Regions from separate parts of the Thioclava sp. F28-4 genome, predicted to be linked through region 2. Evidence: riboswitches for the same ligand, from Rfam matches in the RefSeq annotation. Region 2 holds a riboswitch; the other holds the start of a gene.

Region 1 (9,530 bases), on a different contig from region 2:
GCAACAGCCGGAACGTCCTGCCAGCCTGGCCTTGCGGAAACTTTCTCGGGACGGAACTTCTTGCCGCACCACGACCCCACGATGACCTCGGGCGCGGCGGCGATCACTTGTTCGGGAGTGACGATGCGATCCTTGGCTTTGCCCTCTCTCGCCAGATCGGCGAAGACATCGCGCCCGCCTGCGATCTCGATCAGCTCCGACACCCAGCCCACGGCAGAGATCAGCGGTTCGTCCCATTCCTCGAACCAGACGCGCGGACGGTTGGGGCGCGGCTTCGCGGCGATCTCCGCCAGACGCGTTTCGTAACCCGCGGCGAGCAGTTCCGCACGCTCGGTGCAGCCCACCAGCGCGCCCACCGTGCAGATCATGTCGAGGATGCCCGCGACCGAGCGTTGGTTGAACGCGTGCACGGCGACGCCCTCGCGTACCAGCCCCTCGACGATATCGGCCTGAAGGTCCGAGAAGGTCAGAACGAGGTCCGGCTTCAGCGCGAGGATCTTCGGCAGATCGGCGGAGATGAAGGCCGAGACGCGCGGCTTTTCCTGACGCACCCGTTTGGGTCGCACCGCGTAGCCAGAGACGCCGACGATGCGCGCGTCCTCACCCAGAAGGTAAAGTGTCTCGACCGCCTCCTCGGTCAGGCAGACGATGCGCTCGGCCGGAAATGCCATCAGACCCCCAATGTGGAAAGCGGTTGAAAAACGGGGCCTTCCGGCGTGTTCTTGAAGTGCGCGCGGATGTGGAAGACCTCGGCCAGAAGCGTCGCGGTCAGCACCTCGCCGGGCGCACCGTCCGCGACCAGCCGCCCGCGATCCATCACCCAAAGTCGGGTGCAATGGCGCGCCGCCAGCCCGAGATCATGCAGCGAAGTGACCACTGCGCCGCCCGCCTGCGCATGGGAGGTGAAGACCTGCATCGTCGCGATCTGCGCCGCCGGATCGAGGCCTGCGATAGGCTCGTCGGCGAGGATCAGCGGGCTTTCCTGCGCGAGCGCCCGCGCGATCAGCACCCGAGCCTGCTCGCCGCCAGAGAGCTGCGTGGCGGCACGGTCGCGGTAGTTGTCGAGCCCCATCCGACGCAGCGCTTCCTCCACTGCAGCCGCCCCGCGCGTCGCCTGATCGCGGCCATGCGGCAGCCGCCCCAGCGCGACGAGATCGGCGACCGACAGCCCCCAGGCAATCTCGCGCGCCTGCGGCAGCCACGCCGCCGCCCGCGCCCGCGCCATCGGGTCGAGCGCGGAAAGCGAGCTGTCCCCGCGATGCGACAAAAGCCCCATCGCGCCCCGCAGCAGCGAGGTCTTGCCCGCACCATTGGGCCCGATCAGCCCGATCACCTCGCCCGGCCCGACCTGCGCCGAGACGCGATCGACCACCGGACATTCGCCGCGTAGAACGGTGAGGTTTTCCAACTCCAGCATCAGCCCTCGCGCCCCATTTTGCGTATCATCGACAGGAAGAACGGCGCCCCGACCAGCGCGGTCAGAACGCCCAGTTTCAGGTCGCGCTCGGGCGCGATCACCCGCGTCGCGATATCGGCCAGCGTCAGCATCGCCGCCCCGCCAAGCGCCGAAGCCGGAAGCAGCCGCGAGGGCCGCGCGCCCACGGATTTGCGCAGCAGATGCGGCACGACGAGGCCGACGAAGCCGATCGCGCCCGCTACAGCCGTGGCCGCGCCCACCATCAGCGCCGTGCCGAAGACAATCTGAAGCCTGAGCTTTTTCAAAGAGATGCCCATCGAAGCTGCAGCATCTTCCCCAAGGCTCAGCGCATCCAGCCCAGCCCCCGCGCGCAGCAGGATCAGCGCGCCGACGATCAGGAACGGCAGCGCCAGCGCCACATGGGTCATCGAGCGATCGGCGAGCGAGCCCATCATCCAGAACACGATCTCGGCCGCGGCATAGGGCGACGGCGCGAGGTTCAGCACCAGCGCGGTCGCCGCCGCCGCCAGCGCCGAGACCGCGATCCCCGCAAGGATCAGCACGAGCGCCCGACCCTCGCGCCCCGCAAGGATCAGGATCAGTGCGACGGCCACACCCGCGCCCGCCAGCGCCGCCAGCGGCAGAGCCAGAGCGAAGAGCGCGTAGAGCCCGGTCTGGATCGCAATCACAGCGCCGAGCGCCGCGCCGGCAGAGGTCCCGATCAGTCCCGGCTCGGCCAGCGGGTTACGCAGGAAGCCTTGCATCGCGGCGCCCGACAGCCCCAGTGCGGCGCCGACGCCGATCCCGAGGATCGCGCGCGGCAGGCGCAACTCGCGCATCACCAGCCCTGCGGCTCCATCGCCAGAGATCAGCGCGGAGAGGCCGTGAAGCGGCGAAATGCCCGACGGCCCGATCAGCAGCGAGGCTGCGAAAAGCACCGCACAGAGGACGGAGAGAAGAATGAAGATCGTGCGATAACTCATTGCGTCAACTTCTTTTTCTCGATTTCACGCCCGAGCTTTGCCAGCATCTCCACCGCATTCAGCATCGCGGGCGCGCCACAGGTCCAGCTTGCATCGCGCAGCCCCCGCACGACCGGCAGATCGCGCAGCACCGGATGCGCCAACACCTCCTGCGCGCGGCTCGTGCCGGTGCCGCCTTGCGAGCCGCCGACGACCACCAGATCGGGGCGATCCATCACCAGATCTTCCAGCGGCAACCGTCCGCCCCAGTCGAGCCCCGGCCCGCTGACGACGTTCTCAAACCCTGCCATTTCAAGGATTTGCCCTTCAAGGGTCCGCGGCCCGTAGCCATAGCCCGAGGGCCCGATGATCGCAGCTTTCAGCCCCGGCGCGGGCGTCTCGATCGCTGCCAGCCGCGCATCGAAATCCGCGAGCATCTTTGCCGCGCGGTCGGGATGGCCAAGCAGCTTACCCATCGTCTCGATCCGGCCCCGAATTTCGGGCAGCGAGGTGCCGGGCGGCAGTTGCTCGACCCGGATCCCGAGCGTGCGCAACATGCGGATCGTATCCGGGTTCGACCATGTATCGGCCAGAACGAGATCGGGATGGAGAATAGAAATTTCTTCGGCACGCCCGTAGTTTACAGGCAGGTCTTCAGCCTGTTTCCAATGCACCGACATCGACGGATCGGTCGCGAAATGGCTGACCGAGACGATCTGCGACGGATCGGCCAGCGCCAGCGCCAACTGATCCGTGCAGAGGTTCATGGACACGACACGCTGCGGCACGTCGTCCGCAGTCTCCCCCGCCCATGCGGAGGAGGTCGCCGCCAAGGCGGCGAAAAGGGCGGCGCAAACCGCCCCTTTCAGATCAGAACCGCGCACGCAGCCCCACATAGGCGGCGCGACCCGAGGTGCCGTAGCCCGGCCAGAGCTGGTAATCGGTGTCGGTCAGGTTCTCGATACGCAGATAGGCCTCTTTGTCATTGCCCAGATCGTAGGTCATCTGCGCGTTCAGCAGGCCGTAATCGGGCTGGCTCTGACGATCGGTGACCACGCGCATATCGGCGGCGAGCGTGAGCTTGTCAGTCACCTGCGCGTCGATCCCGGCGGTCAGCGTGTGGCGCCCGAAGGCCGAGTTCCACGTCGAGCCGGCAGAGAGCCCGTCGGGGTTCTTCGAATCCAGATAGGTATAGCCGAGGCTGTAATTGACCGTGCTGGAGATCGGCCCCTTCAGACCCAGCTCCAGACCCTGCCGCTTGGCGGTGCCCGAGGTCTGGTAATAGCTGTAGGTCGTGTTGCTGTAGTCGATCAGGTCCTTCACCTCGATATGGAACAGCGTCGCGGTCAGCTTATGCGCACCGAAATCACGCTCGACCCCAAGGTCGTAACTCAGCGATTTCTCGGGCTTGAGATCGGGATTGCCCGCATAGCCGTCATAAAGCTCGTAGCCCGACGGCGCGCGGAACCCGTTGCCCACCGAGGCACGCAAGAGGGTCGCGGCATCGGCCTGCCAGGTGACGCCGAGACGGCCCGTGGTGTTGCCGCCGAAATCCGAGTGATCGTCATGGCGCGCCGAGGCGGTCACGTTCACGCCGTCCATCGGCGAGAAGGCATATTCGCCGAAGACGCCCGTATCCGCGGTCAGAACATCGCCCGTGACATAGGTGCCGGTATAGGTTTCCAGCGTGCGATCCGCGCCGAAGGTCACGCGGCCCGGCCCGAGATCGGTCGAGGCTTTCCAGTCGAGTTTGCGGCGTTTGCCCTCGTAGCCATAGTCATAGACCGGATACCAGCGCGAGGTGGTGTAATAGGTCAGACCGAGCTCGTGATCGAGCGGACCGGTCGCGAATTTGGCAAAGAGACGCCCGCCCCGCTCCTTGTGGATGGTGTATTCGTTGCTGTCCGTGGGCGGCGAGCTGAAGCCGTTATCGAACTCACCCCGGTCGTTCTGCGCAAAGCCGTTGAAGCCGATCAGCAGATTGTCGGAGATGCGCTTCTGCGCGCGCAGGCTCACGCGGTCGGCGCGGTAGCCGTCCTTCTCGGTATTGCCGTTCTTCTTGTCGGCGGCTGAGAAACCAGCGGTGTAGACTTTCGAGAGCTGGATCGCGAGCTCGTCGTCACCCTTCTTCCAACCGAAGTTATAGGCCGCATTCGCGGTCTGGTAGGAACCGAGCTCGACCTTGACGCTTTGGCTCACGCCATCCTCGGTCGGACGCGGCGTGTCGAGGTTGATGACCCCGGCGACCGCCTGCCCGCCATAGACCGCCGATTGCGAGCCGCGCATGATCTCGACCCGGTCGTAGTTGAACGTGTTGAACCGGCCCAGATCGGGCAGCACCTGCGTCGCGGACGGATCGGAGACGTCGATCCCGTCCACCATAACCTTGACGTAGTTCTGCGACACGCCGCGGATGGTGAAGCCGGTCTGCGCGCCCATCGGCCCGCGCGACAGGATGCCGACGCCCGGCGATTGCGCGATCAGATTGGCAAGGCGGGTCTGGCCCGAACGCTCCAGCTCGTTGCGCGACAGCACGGTGACCGCCTGCGCGGTCTTGTCCGACGATTGCGGCTCGAGCGCGCCGTGGTAGATCACGATCTCATCGAGTTGGTAAGGTTGGCTGTCTTGCGCGAGCGCGGGGGCTGCCAGCGCGGTGGTGAGCATCAGGCCCACGGTCAAACGGGTGCGGATCATATCCAATTCCCTCGTATCGCGACTCTGTGGTCGCGTGAACTTCGTATCGTAAGTCTTTGGAAATTTGGAATTTCCGCCGACGGTGAGAATGTCACCACTGACGGAAGACCGCCTCCGCTGCGCGCCCCGCACAGGCAGAAAGGATGAGCGCCTCGGCAGGTCTCCTGGCTCGCGGGTCTTGGTTTCGGCTGGCCTTCCCGGGTCGCCCCAGTGGCTCAGTCAGCCGTCACTCGCCGCTCACAGTTGCGGGGGCAGCCCCGGAATGAATGCACGCATCGCACCGGGTTCCCTTTTCATCCGCCAAGGCGGAACCGAAGTGCCCCTGCTGTGCCGCGCGCGCCGCAGTCTGTCAAGAAAATTTCAACTCTCGACGGCGGCTCTGCTGCGCTTGTTGAAACGGATCGAGGACAGCAGCGCCAGCCCGATCAGCCCCGCCCCGATCAGCCCGGTAATCACCTCGGGCACTTCCACCAACGTCTGCGCGAACATGACGACCGAGAGGATCAGGATCGACCAGAAGGCGCCGTTCTCGAGATAGCGGAATTCGCTGAGCGTGTTGCGCTCCACCAGCATCAGCGTCATCGAGCGCACATACATCGCGCCGATCCCCAGACCGATCGCGATCAGGAACAGGTTCTGGGTCAGCGCGAAGGCCCCGATCACCCCGTCGAAGCTGAAGGACGCGTCGAGCACTTCGAGATAGAGGAACGCGCCGAGGCCCGCCTTGGCCGTCTCGGCGGCGATATTCGTCCGGTCGAGCACGTGGCTCAGCACTTCGACCCCGAGGAAGGTCGCAAGCCCACAGATGGAGGCGAACATGAACTCGTCCTCACGCCCTTCGGGCAGGATCCAGGTAAAGGCCAGAATGACGAGCAGCACGAGCCCGATCTCGAGGCCGCGGATCGAGGCGAGCGCGCGCAGACGGCGCTCCAACGCTCGGATCCAGTCAACCTCTTTGCCCTCGTCGATGAAATAGGTGAGCGCGACCATCATCAGGAAAGCGCCGCCGAAGCCCGCGATCGACAGATGCGCGTCCTCGATGATCTCGGCATATTCCGCCGGATGTTTCGCGGCCAGTTGCACCGCTTCCCACGGTCCGATCCCGGCGGCGATCACGACGATCAGCAGCGGGAACAGGATACGCATCCCGAAGACCGCGATCAGAATACCCCAGGTCAGGAAACGACGCTGCCATTTTGGCGTCATCTGGTGCAGCTTGTTGGCGTTGACGATGGCGTTGTCGAAGCTCAGCGAGATTTCCAGCACGGCGAGCACCGCCGTGATCATCAGGAAAGAGACCGCGCCGCCAAGCCCGCCGGTCTGGGCAAATCCCAGCGCGAACGACCCGACCAGCCCCGCGATGGTGACGGCGATGGCCCAGGAGAAATAACGGTACATGGTGGTCATGCTGGCTCCGGCTGCATGGAGCCTCACTTAGGCTTCGCCCCCTCTCTTCGCAAGGGAGCGCGCCGTCAGAGTTGATCGCTGTGACCCGGCAAGCGCGCCTCGGATCAGCCCCCCCTACAGCCCCGCCTCGTCGAGCCAGCCCATGATCCGGGCCTTGTTCACGCCAAGGTCAGATTTGCCGTAGACGAGATGGCCGCGGATTTGCAGCGTGTTGCCCTCGACCCAAAGCGTGGTGACGTCGGGAAAGCCGAAGAAGGCGGAGCGGGTGACATAGGCCACATGCCCCTCATCGACGCTGCCCGCCACCTGTTTCGTGCGCGCGGTGGCGCGGATGATCTTGTCGAGTGCGGCCATCTGCACCAGCGGATCGGAGACCTCGCGGGCCGCCTGAAACCCGCCCGTCTCGGGGTGATCGCCGGGCGCTTTCGCCAAGCCCTCGACCTTGTAGCGCGCAGGGTCGATCGGGGCGAAGCGCACCCAGCCATCGGCTACGGCAACCGCAGCCAACCCGAGCGCGAGGATCGTCACGGCCCGATTCATGCCGCGCCCTCCCGCAGCCCCCAACCGGCCAGCGCGATCAGCTCGGTCGCGACATGGGCGCCCGCGATGGCCGTCACGCCGGTCGGATCGTAGGGCGGAGAGACCTCGACCACATCGCCACCGATCAGGTTGATCCCTTTCAGCCCGCGCAACAGCTCTGCCGCCTGCCAGCTGGCCAGACCGCCCCAGACCGGCGTGCCGGTGCCGGGCGCGAAGGCCGGGTCGAGCCCGTCGATGTCGAAGGTGATGTAACAGGGCTTGTCGCCCACGACCGCGCGGATGCGTTCCAGCGTGGCCTCGACGCCCTCGCGATGCACCGAAGGCGCATCCACGATCGTCACGCCCAGCGTATCGGGATTGTCGGTGCGGATACCGACCGAGACGGTGTTCTCCGCCTTCACGACGCCCGATTTGATCGCCTTATACAGGAACGTGCCGTGGTCGATCCGGTCCATATCGTCATCGGCCCAAGTGTCGGAATGCGCGTCGAACTGAACGAGCGCGATCTTCCCATGTTTGGCAGCGGCCGCACGCAGGATCGGCAGCGTGATGAAGTGATCGCCGCCCAGCGTGATCGGCACCACGCCCGCCCCGAAGATCGCGCCCAGATGCGCCTCGATCCGGCCCGGCACTTCCGGCACATTGGCATAGTCGAAGGGCATGTCACCGTAATCGACGATGGCGAGTTCCGAGAACGGGTCGTAACCCCAGCCATAGGGCGCGTCGAACGCCTGCAGCGTCGAGGCTTCGCGGATCGCCCGCGGCCCGAAACGCGTACCGGGGCGGTTCGTCACCGCCTGATCGAAGGGGATGCCGGTCACGGCGATCTGCGCGCCCGCGAGGTCCTTCGTATAGCGCCGCCGCAGGAAGCTGGTGGCCCCGCCGAAGGTATTCTCGAAGCTCAGGCCACGTGCCTCTGCCCGCGTAAAAGCCTGATCCACTTGGGTTTTCGCATCTTCCAGAGCCATGATCGCCCCTCCTTTTCGCCCGCGAAATCTGCGCCAGCCCTCGCGGGAGGTCAAGCTGCCGTGCGAGGGGATGAGGGGCGCGTCCGACTTCCAGCGCTTGGGCATAGCTCCGCCCGGGACGACGAGCCCCGAGCAGCGCCTGACCTCATGCAAAGACAAACGATCATCCCCTCGGGGCGCGCCCCCTCACTCCGGCTGACAAATCTCTCCGCGCAGGATCGCAAGCCCCGTGCGCCAGACGAGCCCTACGATCACCACGGCAAGGATCGCGAGAAACGCCACCGCCATGCGCAGATGCGGCTCTGAATGGGCGTATTCGGCATGCAGGAATGTCGCGATGGTCAGCGCCGCGATGGGGAAGCTCAGCGCCCAGAAGCTCATCGCGAAGGGCAGCCGCAGGATGCGCGGCAGTTGCACCGCGACGAGCGCCGCAAAGACATAGGCCAGCGACAGAAGGATATGCGCGAAAGGATCGACGCCCTGTCCGATCTCGGCCCCGGGCACGATCTGCTCGCCGGTCAGGCGCAGCCACGCGATGAAGGCCACCGCGGGCGGCGCGATCAGGATCACCAGCGTCGGCTGCAGCTTGCTCGGCAGGGGATCGTGGAAGATCAGACGGTTGAACACCAGCGTCAGCAGCACGAGCCAAAACAGCATCCCGGCCGAGAAGAACAGCCAGCTGATCTCGATGAAACCGAGCTGCGCGCCCGCCACTGGCACGATCACATTGCCCACCGCCGGGATGAACCATGCCGGGTTCAGCTGCCCGTGCTTGAAACTGCGCGTCCCGATCCAGTTGGTCACGACCGCGAGCGTCATGATCCCCTGCAGGGTCGTGCCTGCAAGCCACAGCAGGAGCGCAAGCGGGGTCGAGACCGTCAACGCCCCCGTCGCCAGCAGCAACAGCGAGATCGCGACGGTCGGGAAGAAGGCCAGCCGGATCGGGTGATGCCATTCTGCGCTCACGCCCTGCGGATGCTTCAGCGCCTTGGCGAGATAGAAGACCGAGATCAGCACGAAAACGGTCGCCGTCACCGCGAACATCACCTGATAGGGCAACGGTCCCAACCCGAGCGGCTTGGCCGCCGCGCGCAGCGCCAGCGTGAAGCCCCCGAGCCCCATCGTCGTCGCATAGAAGGTGATCGGAAAATGCTCGAGCCGGCTATGCGCGGCACTCGTTTCAGCCAGACTGCTCATCTTGCCCTCCCGGTGGCCATCGCCGCGCGGGGCCGAACGGCCCACAACGCGACGGATCAGATCACCCGCGCCGCGCCGGACCAACCCACGCGGCGGGATCACACCTCTCATTTACTCACGCATCCGTGTGTGAGGAGTCTGACAAATGGACGCATTCGCCGCGCCGGGCGCAGCGCGCATCTACGTCCCGCGCATATTGCCTCTGGCGGATCCCCGCTTGCGCCAGCCCCGCTCTGTGACGAAAATTTTCAAGGAACGTGACATAGGTCAAACCTGCGAGGTAAACTTACCTATATCACCGCTTCGTGAGCTGGAGGAGTTGCGATGCGTCTGACCACACGAACC
Region 2 (9,530 bases):
ATCAGTCAGGGAGCCAGACCAGCCATGAAATATCCTCTCATCGTGGCCGCTGCGGTCTTCGGGGGCGCGCTCGCCTCCGCCGCGCAGGCCGATATCACCGTCTCGTCCAAGATCGACACCGAAGGCGGTCTCTTGGGCAACATCATCGCGCTATCGCTGGAAAATGCCGGGATGCCGGTGGAGCGGCGGTTGCAGCTGGGCGGCACGCAGGTCGTGCGCAAGGCGATCCTCGCGGGCCAGATCGACATCTACCCAGAATATACCGGCAACGCGGCCTATTTCTTCAACGAGGCCGATAGCGACATCTGGAAGGATGCCACGAAGGCCCATGACCGCGCCGCCGAGCTCGACAAGCAGAACGACATCACTTGGCTCGACTCCGCGCCGGCCAACAACACCTGGGCGATTGCGGTGACGGGCGCGCTGGCCAAGGAGAACGACCTCACCACCATGTCCGATTTCGGCAAATGGGTGTCGAAGGGCGGCGATGTGAAGCTCGCAGCCTCGACCGAGTTCGTCTCGTCCCCCGCCGTGCTGCCCGCGATGCAGACGGCCTACGGGTTCAAGCTGAGCCCCGATCAGACCGTGGTTCTGTCGGGCGGGGACACGGCGGCGACCATTCAGGCGGCGGCGCGCGGCACCTCGGGGGTGAACGCGGCGATGGCCTATGGCACCGATGGCGGTGTCGGCGCGGCGGGGCTCGTCGTGATGGAAGACGACAAGGGCGTGCAGCCGGTCTACGAGCCCACCCCGATCGTGCGCGACGCGGTGCTGAAGGAATATCCGAAGATCCCCGAGGTTCTTAACCCGATCTTCGACAAGCTCGACATGCAGACGCTGCAAAAGCTGAACGGTCGTATTCAGGTCGGCGGTGAGCCCGCCGAGGCGGTCGCGAAGGACTACCTGACGCAGATCGGAGTGCTGAACTGACTGCGGCGGCGCGCAAACGGGCGGTGACGCGCTCCGCGATGGCGGGGCTGTCGCCGCCGGGCGTGCTGTTTGCGGTGCTGGGTCTGGCCGCGATCTTCGCGCCCTTCATGACCTTGGCGGCGAACCGGATCGTCGCCGGTGAGGGCAGGGCGCTCTGGACCCTCGCCGCGCCGCAGGTCACGGGGCCGGGGATCGCGCTGATGCTGTTGGGGCTCGCCTTGGGGCTGCCCGCCGCGCGGCCCTTTCTGCGCATCGCGGGGGCTGCGCTTGGCCTTGCGGGGCTGGTCTGGCTGCTGGTTCTCGGCGCGTCTTCCCTGCTCGAGGAGGCAGGGGAGTATGCCCGCGTCTCTCCGGCGGCGGGCTTCTGGTTCCTGCTGGTGGTCTTCGCGCTGATGATGGCCGATGCGCTTTCCGCGCTGTCGCCGGGGCCTGCCGCGCGGGCGGGGCTGCTGGTGCTGGTGCTTGCGCTGATTGGCGCGCTGCTGTGGTCGGGGGCGCTGAGCGATCTGTCCATCGCGCAGGAATTCGCGAGCCGCAAGGATGCCTTCTACACCGCGAGCCTGCGCCATCTGGGACTTGCCTTCGGCTCGCTTCTGGCGGCGGCGGTGATCGGCCTGCCGCTGGGCGTGATGTCCCACCGCAACGCCGGGCTACGCCGCGCGCTCTTGCCGGTGCTGAGCTTCCTGCAGACGATTCCGTCGCTTGCGATGTTCGGGATCATGATCCCGGTTCTAAGCTGGCTGAGCGGCGTCATCCCCGGCGCCCGCGCGATCGGCATCGCCGGGATCGGCTTCGCGCCGGCCTTCCTCGCGCTGACCCTCTATTCGCTGCTGCCCGTGGTCGCCAATGTGCTGGCCGGGCTGCGCACCGCGCCCGCCGCCACGCTCGAGGCCGCGCGCGGGATGGGCATGACATGGCGCCAGCGTCTGACCCGGGTGGAACTGCCGCTGGGCCTGCCGGTGGTGCTGGCGGGGCTGCGCATCGTGCTCGTGCAGAATATCGGACTGGCGGTGATCGCCGGGCTGATCGGCGGCGGCGGCTACGGCACCTTCGTGTTTCAGGGCCTCAACCAGACGGCGGGCGACCTGATCTTGCTGGGCGCATTGCCCACTGTTGCGCTGGCGCTGATCTCGGCCATCGCGATGGACATCCTCGTCGAACTGACGACCCCCCGAACGGAGCGAGAAGAATGATCGAAATCGACGAGATTACGAAGCTCTATGAGGACACCGCGGCGGTCGACCACGTGTCGATGACGGTCGAGACCGGCACGATCACGGTGATCGTGGGCACGTCCGGCTCGGGCAAGACCACGCTTCTGCGGATGATCAACCGGTTGATCGAACCGAGTTCCGGCGAGGTGCGGATCAACGGCGAGGTCACAAGCGCGCTGGCCAAGCACGAGCTGCGCCGCCGGATCGGCTATGTCATTCAGGGCGACGGGCTGTTCCCACATTACACGATCGCGGGCAATATCGGCGCGGTGCCCAAGCTGCTCGGCTGGTCCAAGGACAAGACGCGCGCCCGTGTCGACGAGTTGCTGGACCTGTTCTCGATGGAGCCCGCGCAGTTTCGCGACCGCTACCCGGCGGAGCTGTCGGGCGGCCAGCAACAGCGCGTCGGCGTAGCGCGCGCGCTCGCCTCGCGCCCCGATCTGCTGCTGATGGACGAACCCTTCGGCGCGCTCGACCCGATCATTCGGGGCCGGGCGCAAGCCGATCTGAGACATATCCAGCGTCAGTTGGGCTCGACCATCGTGCTCGTGACGCATGACATGGAAGAGGCGATCCATCTGGGCGACCGGGTGGCGGTGATGGATGGCGGCAAGCTGCTGCAACATGGCACGCCCGCCGAAATCATCGCCGCGCCCGCGACCGATTTCGTGGCGCAGATGGTGGGCGGCGTGGACCGTCCGCTGCGGCTGTTGTCGTTGATCCCGGTGTCGGAGGTGCTGGAAGACGGCACTGCCGAGGGCGAGCCCATCGCGCCCGACACGAGCCTGCGCGATGCGCTGTCGCTGTGCCTCTGGCGCCGCGTCGAGGCGCTGCCGGTGGCCGATGGGGACACACCGCTTGGCCGGGTCACGCTGGCAACGATCCGTGCCCGCGCGGCGGAGTTGGCATGAGCCGTAGCGGCATGATCCGAGCCGCCTGCGTGGGGCTGCTTCTGGCGCTGGTTCTGCGCCCGCATTGGTTCGCGCCGGTCTTTGCGCCCTTCGCCCCGGCGGGCGGTCCGGTGATCTACGAGCGCGCCTCGATCCTGTCGCTCTCGCTGAGCCATCTGGGGCTCGTGGCGCTGGCCTCCGGGCTGGCGACGCTCGTCGCGGTGGGCCTTGCCATCCTCGTGACGCGGCCTGCGGGCGCGGCCTTCCTGCCGCTGTCGCGCACGATTACCAATATCGGCCAGACCTTTCCGCCCGTCGCGGTGCTGGCGCTGGCGGTGCCCGCGCTCGGTTTCGGGGCGGGGCCGACGCTGGTGGCGCTGTTCCTCTACGGGTTGCTGCCGATCTTCGAGACGGCCATCGCGGGGCTCTCGACCCTGCCGCCCGCGACGATGGAGGCCGCCCGCGGCATCGGCCTGACTCGATGGCAACGTCTGATCCGGGTGGAACTGCCGCTGGCGCTGCCAGTAATCCTGACGGGCATCCGGCTGTCGGTGGTGATTGCAATCGGCACGGCGACCGTCGGCTCCACCGTGGCCGCGCGCACTTTGGGCGAGGTGATCATCGCGGGGCTTCTGACGAGCAACACCGCCTTCGTCCTGCAAGGCGGCGTGATCGTGGGGCTGTTCGCGGTGCTCGTCTACGACGCGCTGAGCCTGTTGGAGACCGCTCTGACGCGGCGTTTGGGCAGGCAGTCCGTCGGGGCCGATACCTGAAACCGGGCAGGCTCGAGGAGCGACCCGCGCCCCGTCTGAGGCGCGGGCGGCGGCGGGTTCAGAACGCCCAGTCCTCGTCCTCGGTCGCGACCGCCTTGCCGATCACATAGCTCGACCCCGAGCCCGAGAAGAAGTCGTGGTTCTCGTCCGATCCGGGCGAGAGGGCGGCGAGGATCGCGGGGTTCACGCGGGTGGCCTCGTCGGGGAATAGCGCCTCGTAGCCGAGGTTCTGCAGCGCCTTGTTGGCGTTGTAATGCAGGAAGTGCTTCACATCCTCGGTCAGGCCCAGACCGTCGTAGAGCTGCTCGGTATAGCGGCCCTCGATGTCATAGAGGTCGAACATCAGCGAGAAGGCGAAATCCTTGATCTCGGCGCGCTCGGCCTCGGTCACATGCTCCAGCGCGCGCTGGAACTTGTAGCCGATGTAATAGCCGTGGATCGCCTCGTCGCGGATGATCAGGCGGATCAGGTCGGCGGTGTTGGTCAGGCGTGCGCGGCTCGACCAGTGCATCGGCAGGTAGAAGCCCGAATAGAACAGGAAGCTTTCCAGAAAGACGCTCGCGACCTTGCGTTTGAGCGGGCTCCCGGTCGCGTCATATTCGTCAAGGATCAGCCGCGACTTGGCCTGCAGATGCGGGTTTTCTTGCGACCAGCGGAAGGCCTCGTCGACCTCTGCGGTGTTGCACAAAGTCGAGAAGACAGACGAATAACTGCGCGCGTGCACAGCCTCCATGAAGGCGATGTTGGACAGCACGGCTTCCTCATGGGGCGTGGCCGCATCCGCCATCAGCGCGGGCGCGCCGACCGTGTTCTGGATCGTGTCCAGCAGCGTCAGCCCGGTGAAAACCCGGATCGTGAGGGTCTGTTCGTCCTCGGTCAGTTGCGACCAGCTTTGGATGTCATTCGACAGCGGCACCTTCTCGGGCAGCCAGAAATTCGACGTGAGCCGGTTCCAGACCTCCAGATCCTTGTCGTCCTGAAGGCGGTTCCAGTTGACGGCGCGCGGAACGGGCCGGGGAACGGGGCGGGGCGTGTGCAGATCTTTCATGGCGGGCCTCACAGGGAACAGGATACGCAGCCCTGCACCTCGGTCCCCTCAAGGGCCGCTTGGCGCAGGCGGATGTAGTAGATGGTCTTGATGCCGCCCCGCCATGCGTAGATCTGGGCGCGGTTGATGTCGCGGGTCGTGGCCTCGGCGGGGAAGAACAGCGTCAGCGAGAGCCCCTGATCGACATGCTCGGTCGCCGCCGCGTAGGTGTCGATGATCGCCTCGGGACCGATCTGATAGGCGTCGCGGTAGAACTCCAGATTGTCGTTCGTCATGTAGGGCGCGGGGTAATAGACCCGGCCGATCTTGCCTTCCTTGCGGATCTCGATCTTCGCGGTGATCGGGTGGATCGAGGCGGTGGCGTTGTTGATATAGCTGATCGAGCCGGTCGGCGGCACGGCTTGCAGATTGCGGTTCCACAGGCCGGTCTCCATCACCCGTTCGCGCAGGGCGGCCCAGTCGTCGCGCGAGGGCAGGGTGATCCCGAAGCGGTCGAACAGGGCGGTGACGGTCTCGCTTTCAGGCAGCCAATCGCGGGTCACGTATTTCTCGAAGAAGCTGCCATCCGCATAGGCGGACGCTTCGAACCCCTTGAAGCTGCGCCCGTGCTCGGCTGCCAGCCGGTTCGATTCCGCCAGCGCGTGATAGGCCACGGCGGCGAAATAGACGGAGGTGAACTCAATCCCCTCGGGGCTGCCGTAATGGATGCGCTCGCGGGCGAGGAAGCCGTGCAGGTTCATCTGGCCCAGCCCGATCGCGTGGCTTTCCTCATTGCCCTTGCGGATCGAGGGGACGGCGTTGATGGCGCTCATCTCCGACACCGCCGAAAGCGCGCGGATCGCCGCCCCGACGCTTGCGCCCAGATCGCCGCCATCCATCACCTTCGCGATGTTGAGAGAGCCCAGATTGCACGAGATATCGGTGCCCATCCGCGCATAGCCCAGATCCTCGTCGAATTCCGAGGGCTCGGCCACCTGCAGGATTTCCGAACACAGGTTCGACATGGTGATGCGCCCCGCGATCGGGTTGGCGCGGTTCACCGTGTCCTCGAACATGATGTAGGGATAGCCGCTTTCGAACTGGATCTCAGCCAGCGTCTGGAAGAAGGCGCGGGCGTTGATCTTGCGTTTGCGGATGCGCGCGTCATCGACCATCTCGTGATATTTCTCGGTCACGGAAATCTCCGAGAAGGCGCAGCCATAGACCCGCTCCACGTCATGGGGCGAGAAGAGATACATCTCCTCGTTCTTCTTCGCGAGTTCGAAGGTGATATCGGGAATCACCACGCCGAGGCTCAGCGTCTTGATCCGGATTTTCTCGTCCGCATTCTCGCGCTTGGTGTCGAGGAAGCGCAGGATGTCGGGGTGATGGGCGTGCAGATAGACCGCGCCCGCGCCCTGACGCGCGCCGAGCTGGTTGGCGTAGCTGAAACTGTCTTCGAGCAGCTTCATCACCGGGATCACGCCCGAGGACTGGTTCTCGATCCCTTTGATCGGCGCGCCATATTCGCGGATATTGGTCAGCATCAGGGCCACGCCGCCGCCGCGTTTCGACAGTTGCAGCGCCGAGTTGATGCCGCGCCCGATGCTTTCCATGTTGTCTTCCAGCCGCAGCAGGAAACACGACACGAATTCGCCCCGCGCCTTTTTGCCCGCATTGAGGAAGGTCGGCGTCGCGGGCTGGAAGCGGCCTGCCAGCATCTCTTCCATCAGCCGCATCGCCAGCGCCTCGTCGCCGCGCGCGAGTGTCAGCGCCACCATCACGACCCGATCCTCGTAGCGTTCGAGATACCGCTGCCCGTCGCGGGTCTTCAACGTGTAGGAGGTGTAATATTTGAACGCGCCGAGGAAGGTCGGAAAGCGGAACTTGGCAGCAAAGGCCGCGTCCCAGATCGCGCGCTGGAAGTTGCGCGAATACTGATCGAGCACGGCGGCGTCGTAATAGCCTTCCTCCACGAGATAGCCGAGCTTTTCATCCAGCGAATGGAAAAACACCGTGTTCTGGTTCACATGGCGCAGGAAATATTGCCGCGCCGCCATCCGGTCGGCGTCGAAGCGGATATTGCCCTCCGCATCATAGAGGTTGAGCATCGCATTGAGCGCGTGGTGATCAAGCCCCGCGAATTCAGAGGCCATGGCCCCGCTCGGTTTCACGTCGCTATCGAGCATTCCTGCCTCCAGAAGGTTTCGAGACCTGCGCGTACGCGGGCGATGTCACTGTCCGTGCCTGCCAGCTCGAACCGGTAAAGCACGGGGATATTGCATTTGCGCGCCAGCAGATCGCCCGCGCAGGCGAAGAGTGCGCCGAAATTGCGATTGCCGCTGGCGATGACGCCGCACAGGCCCGCGCGGCGGGTGGGGTCGTTGAGAAAGGCGATGACCGGTTTCGCGACCGCACCTCGCCCCTTGCCGTCGGCATAGCTCGGGCAGATCAGGACATAGGGGCCGGGCGGGGTCGGCATCGGAGCCTCAGCCGAAACGGGCAGGCGCAGCGCGGGCAGGCCCAGCCGCTCCACGAAGCGCTGCGTGTTTCCCGACGCCGAGGAGTAATAGATCAGCTTTGCCTGTCCCATCGCGGCTAGGTCTCAGGCCAGCCGGTTGATCATGTCGGGGCGAAAGCCCGCCCAGTGATCCTCGTTCGCGATCACGACCGGGGCCTGACGGTAGCCGAGGTCCTGCACCATCTCCATCGCCGCGGCATCTTCGGTCAGGTCGATCACGTTGTAATCGATCCCCTTGGCATCGAGCGCGCGGGTCGTGGCGGTGCATTGAACGCAGGCCGGTTTCGAATAGACGGTGATGGTCATGGTTCCTGTCCCTTTGTTTGCTGTCGGCAGCGCGGGACAAGGCTCGTGGGCAGGGCGCAAAGCGAACTGCCACGCGCCCGGGCCCTCCGCCGCGGTCGTCGTCTATCTGCTCTGGCAGGTCTCCTGGCTCGCGGCTCGAACGCCTCTCGGTCCGTCTTCCCGGCGCATCGCACCAGTGACATTCGGACTTGAGGCTCGCCGCTTACAGTTGCGGGGGCAGCGCCGGACTCTCACCGGCTTCCCTCTTCGCCTGCGGAGTGACTCGCAGGAACCAAAGCAACATCATATTGGGTTAATGCGATAAAGGCTGTCAATATATAGATTGCCCTGCCGCGCGAAATGCGCGCGCGACAGGGCAGCGTTAAGCCTCAGGCGCCGTCGCCAAGGGCCCGGATATGCGCCGGGAGGCGGGCGTTCTGACCATACATGAAGTGGTTCTCCATCCGCTCCGAGAAGCGGCTGGCCTCGGTCTCGCGGCCCACGGCCTCGGCCATTTCGCGGATATGCATCGGGCTCGCCCCGCAGCACACGCCAAGGTAATTCACCCCGATCGCCTGCGCCTCACGCGCGAAGGCGCCGATCTCGTAGCGGTTACACGCCAGCGGATCGAGCGCGGTCGGGAAGGTCCGGCCATGCGGCGAGGGGCAGGTGCAGCCGTTGTGATCGGAGAGGTTGAAGAAGGTGGGCTCCTCCGTCGTGGTCCGGTAGGGCACGGGCAGGGCGCCGACATGGCAGCTTACCGCTGCGCGCACCTTGCGCAGCCACGGCATCATCGTCTGCGGCCCGCGGAAGCAGTTCAGCCCGACGACATCGGCGCCCGCCTGTTCGAGCTGCTGGCAGGTCTCGACGATGCCGACCCCGTCCATCATCTCGTTGGCCGCCATCGGCGCCAGCGTCAGCACCACCGGCAGACCCGACGCCTTCGCGGCCTCCAGCGCACACAGCGCCTCGCCCGCATAGTAGAAGGTCTCGCCGATGATAATGTCCGCGCCTTCCTCGACTGCCCAGCCGATCATCTCGTCGAACATTGCGCGCACCTCGGCCTGCCGTGCCGGATCGGTCGGGTCCCAGATATTCGTGTTCGAGATATTGCCCGCCATCAGGTTGCCGGTCTTCGCATTGGCGACCTCGCGCGCGATTTTCAGCGCCGCGCGGTTGAGCGGCTCCAGCAGGTCTTCCTTGCCGATCACGCGCATCTTCTCGCGGTGACCGTTATAGGTGAAGGCCTCGACGATATCGCTGCCGGCGCGCTGGAAATCGATATGCAGATTGCGCAGCGCCTGCGGGTATTCGAGCGCCACCTCGGGCACGAATTCCCCGGCGGTCAGATAGCCGCGCCGTTCCAGTTCGAACAGAAAGCCCTCGGCGCAGATCACCGGGCGCGCGTCGAGCAGGCGGGTCAGTTTGTTGTCATTCATGGAGAGATCCTCTCAGTTCATCCATGACCATCGTTTGAAGTGCCGAGCCTCACAGGGAACGGGGCTGTCGTTCCCTGCTGCAATGGTCCTCGGCCGGGCCGCAGAATGCGACCGCAAGACGAAAAACAGGCTCAGAGGCCGCGCCGGGCGCGAGCCCCGCCGCGCCGAAGCGGCGGGGGCATCTCGATCGGCAGGGCGAAAGGCTGCGGGCGCAATGAGTCCAACAGCAACTCGCAGAACACCGCGACGGCGGGCGAGGCTGCGCCGAACGGATAGGCCTGCGTATGGGCGATGATCGCCGCCTTCGCATAGGGCATGTCGCCCGGCAGTCCGCCGAGCCATTCCATGTAGCCCAGCGTGCCCAGCTCACGCGCACGCAGCGGCGAGATCGGTCCTATATCGAGTTGTAAGAGTGAAAGCGTTCGTTCCAAAAGCATCGCGCCCTCCGCGC

What was found. Region 2 has a riboswitch for cobalamin ahead of nrdH (glutaredoxin-like protein NrdH). Riboswitches for the same ligand answer to the same signal wherever they lie in the genome.
Region 1: it holds a riboswitch for cobalamin, as region 2 does, so the genes downstream of both, BMI87_RS09555 (TonB-dependent siderophore receptor) here and nrdH (glutaredoxin-like protein NrdH) in region 2, are expected to answer to the same signal.

What each region holds. Positions count from the first base shown of each region.
Region 1 covers NZ_MPZQ01000003.1:403,655-413,184, forward strand. The annotation lists gene BMI87_RS09535 (cobalamin-binding protein) at 1-671, opposite strand, end outside; gene BMI87_RS09540 (ABC transporter ATP-binding protein) at 671-1,417, opposite strand; gene BMI87_RS09545 (iron ABC transporter permease) at 1,417-2,400, opposite strand; gene BMI87_RS09550 (ABC transporter substrate-binding protein) at 2,397-3,263, opposite strand; gene BMI87_RS09555 (TonB-dependent siderophore receptor) at 3,250-5,073, opposite strand; cobalamin riboswitch at 5,210-5,404, opposite strand; gene BMI87_RS09560 (DUF475 domain-containing protein) at 5,434-6,480, opposite strand; gene BMI87_RS09565 (DUF1499 domain-containing protein) at 6,595-7,020, opposite strand; gene speB (agmatinase) at 7,017-7,988, opposite strand; gene BMI87_RS09575 (SLAC1 anion channel family protein) at 8,175-9,185, opposite strand; gene BMI87_RS09580 (Rrf2 family transcriptional regulator) at 9,510-9,530, shown strand, end outside.
Region 2 covers NZ_MPZQ01000001.1:57,385-66,914, reverse strand. The annotation lists gene BMI87_RS00320 (ABC transporter substrate-binding protein) at 25-930, shown strand; gene BMI87_RS00315 (ABC transporter permease) at 954-2,123, shown strand; gene BMI87_RS00310 (ABC transporter ATP-binding protein) at 2,120-3,055, shown strand; gene BMI87_RS00305 (ABC transporter permease) at 3,052-3,807, shown strand; gene nrdF (class 1b ribonucleoside-diphosphate reductase subunit beta) at 3,866-4,855, opposite strand; gene nrdE (class 1b ribonucleoside-diphosphate reductase subunit alpha) at 4,864-7,023, opposite strand; gene nrdI (class Ib ribonucleoside-diphosphate reductase assembly flavoprotein NrdI) at 7,005-7,427, opposite strand; gene nrdH (glutaredoxin-like protein NrdH) at 7,440-7,661, opposite strand; cobalamin riboswitch at 7,757-7,952, opposite strand; gene BMI87_RS00280 (homocysteine S-methyltransferase family protein) at 8,030-9,079, opposite strand; gene BMI87_RS00275 (hypothetical protein) at 9,211-9,516, opposite strand.